2 regions of the Thiosocius teredinicola genome follow, and region 2 is predicted to be linked to the other one. Evidence: predicted binding sites of a transcription regulator. Region 2 holds the regulator's gene; the other holds the start of a gene.
What was found. The regulator sigma-54, encoded in region 2, starts transcription at its own class of promoters, with help from an activator protein. The targets are predictions, from matches to a motif close to TGGCANGNTNCNTGCTT.
Positions count from the first base shown of each region.

Region 1: a site for sigma-54 is predicted at 1,354-1,370, ahead of B1781_RS16695 (PEP-CTERM sorting domain-containing protein). Genes of this name have one in related genera too.

Region 1 covers NZ_CP019936.1:3,531,766-3,534,869, reverse strand. Annotated here, with positions in the region: gene B1781_RS16705 (BolA family protein) at 1-133, shown strand, start outside; gene B1781_RS16700 (hypothetical protein) at 174-950, opposite strand; gene B1781_RS16695 (PEP-CTERM sorting domain-containing protein) at 1,438-2,313, shown strand; gene B1781_RS16690 (ThiF family adenylyltransferase) at 2,447-3,104, opposite strand, start outside.
Region 2 covers NZ_CP019936.1:243,396-246,499, reverse strand. Annotated here, with positions in the region: gene lptA (lipopolysaccharide transport periplasmic protein LptA) at 1-247, shown strand, start outside; gene lptB (LPS export ABC transporter ATP-binding protein) at 274-999, shown strand; gene B1781_RS01115 (RNA polymerase factor sigma-54) at 1,151-2,653, shown strand; gene hpf (ribosome hibernation-promoting factor, HPF/YfiA family) at 2,685-3,014, shown strand; gene ptsN (PTS IIA-like nitrogen regulatory protein PtsN) at 3,032-3,104, shown strand, end outside.

The sequences.
Region 1 (3,104 bases), 1.5 Mb from region 2:
CAGCAGCGACTTCGAAGGTAAGTCGTTGATTCAGCGTCACCGGATGGTCATGGCGACAGTCAGTGAGCAGATCGCCAGCGACGAGTTGCATGCCCTGAGCATTACCGCGAAGACGCCGGAGCAGGCCGGCTGACCGCTACCTGGGCGAACCGAGGCCGAAAACCGCGGCAATATCAGCCTTTCGGCCAGATGTGCACCGCCGTGACACCGGCCGGGTAGAGCAGATTGCGTTTTACGTATCCACTCACGTCGGCTTGAGTGCCGGATGCCGCAACGATCTTTTGCAGCGCCTGCGGGCTGTACATCCGCGCGCAAGACACGATCCCATCCCAGAAGAACATCAACGGAAAGATCGGCAGCAGATAGGTGAATACCAGCAGCGGCAGCAAATCCTTGCGGCTGACAACAAAGGGGACTGTAAGGATCAGCACGAGCGGGCCGGTCAGCATCGACAGGAAGCCCAGAGGTGTATTGCGCACGTATTCGAGCACCAGCATGGGCTGGTTTTGCGCGATGCTCGATTCCACGACCTTAGCGACCTGCTCGGGCGTGAAGTGGTGGAAGGAGTTGATGAAAATCCGCGGATGCGCCAGTTCGGCCGGGATCGCGGTGGCATCCACCGGCGTCGGGTGATACTCAAAAGGTGATGCCGCGTCACCGTTTATGCGATCGACAAACTCTGCTACTGGATTGATATCGCTCAGAATAAATCGTTTGCCCGACACCTTGTCGTCGGGAATCTCCGAAACCACGAGCGCCAGCGGCTCTCCGCCGCCGGAACCCAGTTCGATAAAGGTATCGCTGTTGCTCTTGTCGATGAAATCGACGGTGGAGGGGATCCAAAGCTTGAAGTACCCGAAGGCTTTATAAAAGAAAATCAGGTATTTACGTAGGTTGACGTGATACCACTCGGGTACCCAGTCGAGATCGCCAAATTCAAAAAGCCTCACGGCAGAGTTCCCGTTGGTGGGTTATCGGAATGTCGTTGACAGCAACGATAGCCTATCAGAGCCAAATTTAGACGTGACGCACGGCAGGCAGATTCCTCAGCGCCAGGGTCAGGCTGGGCTGAATTCATGAATAAGGTAGTTGAAACAGGGTGTTGGTCCACCTGCCAGCCCTTGCTTCGGGGGCTCGGCGGTCGTGCCCATAGCTTGGTCGCGGCCCGATGAAAGGCGTATCCTATTGCATCAGGCCTTACGTGCCTCGACCGACATTGCAAAGGCGCGTTGCAGCACCCAGGTTCGCGTCGCTCGATCACTGTCAGCATTGTTTACAGCCAGGGCATTCCGGGCCTCGAGCAGGGCAGTGAAGCGATACTAAATGGCCAATAAAACAATAACTTAACAAACCTGGCACGATGGCTGCTTTGTTATACGCGAGCCAAGATGGTAGGCACCTTTTTGGACGATCTACTAAAGATTTATGGAGATTAAAATGAAACGATCAGTTCTTGCGGCGGCAGTTCTGGCAATTAGCGGAAGCAGCTACGCTGCTCCCTTCTACCTGGATGTCGGCACGAATTACGACGGTATCAGCGCTCCGGCTGGAGACAAAGTCTGCGATACCTGTACTTCTGTTAAAGACGAACTTCTGTTCACGTACCAGTCTTCGACCACGATCATCGACGCCAACGACGACGATGTTATCGGCGCAGGCGACACGATTATCACCGATGGTGGTTTGGCCGTTGGCGGTATCGCCAACAACCTGGTGACGGGCTTCACTCCGAACCAAACCGCTTTCGGCGAAAGCAACAATGGTCTGAACAACCTCGGTGCAGGCTACTCGATTAGCTTCTCGATCACCGGTTTGGCCGGCGTTGTCACCGGTGTTTCCGGAAGCGGCGTTCCGCTGTTCACCTACGGCCCGGGTTTGATCGAAATGTTCGTAACTTTCGACGGTGGCCCGCTGGTTAACTTCATGGATATCGCCGTTGCCGGCGGTGGCGCTACCGGCGTCAGCACCATCCTCGAAGGTACGGTTGACTTCACCAACACCGATGGTCTTTACAACGACCTGTTCCACTCTGCGCACGCAAGCTGCAATGGCGATGACAGCTTCTTCGCCATCTGGACCAACTGTGGTGAAGGTGCAGGCGAAGCGTTGGCGATCGATTTCTTCGCGAGCTTCGACACCAACATCTTCGTGTCGGACTTCACGCCGGACGATGCGAACAGCCCGAACGTGTTCACCCTGACCTCGAACCACGACGGTAGTGCTACCTTCGCGGTTCCGGAGCCCAGCACTGTGCTGCTGCTTGGCGGCGCTGCAATGCTCGGCGGTCTGGCTCGTCGCAAAAAGAAAGCATAATTTCCGCTGTCGCGGCAAATAACTTTCGTCCAACGGGCGCTCCTAGAGCGCCCGTTTTTTATTGTGCGAAGAGCACGCTGCAAATGCCGCTGCGCACAACGCGAGTTGCAACAGCGGCTCGGCGGATATCTCCTCAGTTGTTCTTCAATAGACGTTTCACGTACCAGAACATAAACCGCTGCATGGGCCCGTTATTGCCGAAAGGTCGCCAGGTCTTGATCATGCGGTTGCGGTAGGCATCGAAATGCAGCCCCCAGGGGGCGTGAATGATCGGGCCACGATTCAACAGCAGTTTGACGGCGTTGCTGCACGCCACGCCGGCAGCGATCTCGATGCCCATGGCAGTCGAAGGTACCTTCTTTTTCAGGAAATTGACCGACGAGCGGTCGACCAGGTAGTGGCGCTGCTGTACCGACGGTGATACCCCGATAACGAACTTGATGATCTGGTCTTCGAACTCAAAACCGTCCAGCTTGAAGTACTGCTCGAAACTCATTTTGCCGGGCAGAAAGATCAGAAATGCGGTACCCATACCCATCGGGGCAGCGGTGATGGTCGGAATGCCCTTGTCGTAGCACGCCTGGAAGACCTTGCGCCGGATATCGAGGGCGAAGATATCCAGGCTATCCATATAGAGATCGCAGTCGGCGAGAAAGTCATCCAGATTCTCGTCCGAGACACCTTGATCGAATATCCGGATATCGCCATCGGGATTGATATCGCGAATGACGTCCCCCATCGTCGTGACTTTCGGCTGCCCGAGCGTCGACATCGACGCGCCGTGCTGGCGG
Region 2 (3,104 bases):
GGGACGCCCCGTCAAGTTCTCGCAGCAGTCCAATAAAGGACCGGTGAAAGGACAGGCGCGCCGCGCCGAATACGAGGTGAACAGCGAAAACCTCGTGTTGATCGGCGATGCCGTGCTGGTGCAGGGCAAAGACAGCATGCGCAGTGACCGCATCGTGTACGACCGGGTACGTTCGGTGGTCAAGGCCGGCGCCGCCGCGAAAGGCAAGCAGCGCGTTCAGATCACCATCGATCCGCCGAATCAATAAGCAGTACACGCGATCCATACAACGCCATGACCCGACTCGCCGCCGAAGATCTGGTGAAACGCTACCGTGGGCGCTCGGTCGTCAACGGCGTGTCGCTGTACCTTAACGAAGGCGAGGTTGTGGGTCTGCTCGGCCCCAACGGAGCGGGCAAGACGACAACCTTCTACATGATGGCCGGGCTGATTCCCGCCGACCAGGGGCGGGTTACGCTCGGCGAGCACGACCTCACCGACAAACCGATGCATGCGCGTGCCCGTCTCGGCCTGGGTTACCTGGCGCAGGAACCGTCGATCTTCCGCCGACTCACGGTGGCGCAGAACATCATCGCGATCCTCGAGACGCGCGACGACCTCGATCGCGGCCAGCGCGAGCAGATGTGCGACGACCTGCTGCGCGAGTTCGGTATCAGTCACCTGCGCGACAACATGGCGATCAGCCTGTCGGGCGGTGAACGCCGGCGCCTGGAGATCGCCCGGGCTCTGGCGGTACAGCCGCGCTTCATCCTGCTCGACGAGCCATTCGCCGGCATTGACCCCATATCAGTCATGGATATCCAGCGCATTGTCGGTCAACTGGCCGAACGCGGGATCGGTGTACTGATCACCGATCACAATGTCCGCGAGACCCTTGGGATCTGTCAGCGCGCCTACATCATCAGTGAAGGCAGCGTGCTCGCACTCGGTGCGCCGAAGGAGATTCTCGAGAACCCGCAAGTCCGCGCAGTCTATCTCGGCGAGAACTTCCGGCTGTGATTAGGCGTATGATTGCTGCGCAGCAACATCGCCAAATACTGCGCCTCGCCAAAGTCGGGAACGCCGGTCTGCACAGCGGGTTCGACTCGCGCGCAGTTGCGCTAGAATGGCATTGGGAGTCCGATCAAATTTCATACCAGATAGTAGCCGAATGAAGCCCACCATCCAGCTTCGACTGGGTCAACACCTGACGATGACGCCGCAACTGCAGCAGGCAATCAAGCTGCTGCAGCTGTCGACGCTCGATCTCAAACAGGAGATCCAGGAAGCCCTCGACTCCAACCTGATGCTCGAAACCGAAGAGGAAGGTACGCGTCGCGACGAAGCCGACAGCGAGCGCAAAAAGAGCGAGAACGACGGTGAGAATGCAAGCACCCAGAACAACAACGACGATTCGCGCAACGACCCGAACAACGAAAGCGAGGTCAAGATCGAATCCGAGGCCATGCCGGATGAACTGCCGGTCGATACCGTGTGGGATGACATCTACGACAGCGTCACACCCGCCTCTCCCGGCAGCGCCGCCAGCAGCGACGAAAGCCAGGACTTCCTGAATCAACAAAGCAGCGGCGAATCTCTGCAGGACCACCTGATCTGGCAGATGCAGCTGACGCCGTTCAGCCCGACCGACCTGGCGATTGCCGAGGCGATCATCGACGGCATCTCCGAAGACGGCTACCTGACCACGCCGATCGAAGACATCGTCACCAGCATGGATGATCCGGATATCGAGACCGAAGAGGTCGAGGCCGTGCTGCACCGCGTGCAGGCCTTTGATCCGCCTGGCATTGCGGCACGCGACCTGCGTGAATGCCTGTTCATTCAACTGCGCCAGCTGCCCGAAGACTTCGAGTGGCGCGAGCGCGCGCTGTTCCTGATCGGCGAGCACTTCGACCTGCTCGCGGCGCAGGACGAGGCGCAGATGAAGCGCAAGCTCAAGCTGGAGAGCGACGACCTGATGTCGGTCATCCACCTGATCCGCTCGCTCAACCCGCGCCCGGGTACCAGCGTTGCCAGCCAGCCGCCGACCTACGTCGAGCCCGATGTGTTCGTGTACAAACGTAACAACCAGTGGCGGGTCGAACTCAACCCGGATGCAGCCCCCCGGTTACGCGTCAACGCCGAGTATGCGAACATGATCAGGCGGGCGGACAACAGCGCCGACAACGTCACGCTGAAAAACCACCTGCAGGAGGCCCGCTGGTTCATCAAGAGCCTGCAGAGCCGCAACGATACGCTGCTGCGAGTTGCGACACGGATAGTCGACTTTCAACGCAATTTCTTCGAATATGGAGAAGAGGCCATGAAACCGCTCGTGTTGCGGGATATCGCCGAGGCGTTGGAGATGCATGAATCAACCATTTCACGGGTAACCACCCAGAAATACATGCACACCCCACGGGGCACCTTCGAGTTCAAATACTTCTTCTCCAGCCACGTGAGCACCGCCAGCGGTGGCGAGGCCTCGGCCACGGCCATTCGCGCGCTGATCAAAAAGCTGATCGGTGCGGAGAAACCCAACAAACCCCTTTCCGACAACAAGATCGCGGCCATCCTCGCTGATCAGGGGATCAACGTCGCCCGCCGCACTGTTGCCAAGTATCGTGAATCGATGGCGATCCCGCCGTCGAACGAACGCAAGCGCTTAGCTTGATCGAAAGCGCTGAAATGCAAGGAGAAAATCGATGCAAGTCAACCTGACCGGTCACCATGTCGACATCACCGACTCGATGCGTGCCTACGTTGACGAGAAGATCGCCCGACTCGAGCGTCACTTCGACCACGTCACCAACGTACACGTCATCCTGAGTGTTGAAAAACTCACCAAGAAGGCCGAAGCCACCGTGCATATCGCCGGTGCCGACGTCTTTGCGGATTCCACTCACGAAGACATGTACGCTGCCATCGACTCGCTTGTCGACAAACTGGATCGTCAGGTCATCCGCCACAAAGAAAAGATCAAGAGCCACCGTGGCAACGGACACAAAGATGCGTCCGTCGAAGCGGCGGGATGAACTGATCCGGTCTCACCATGCTACCTAAAGGCATCCTCACGTCGGGCAGCGTCAGCATCGCTGACCCGGCATCGAGCAAAAAACGCATCC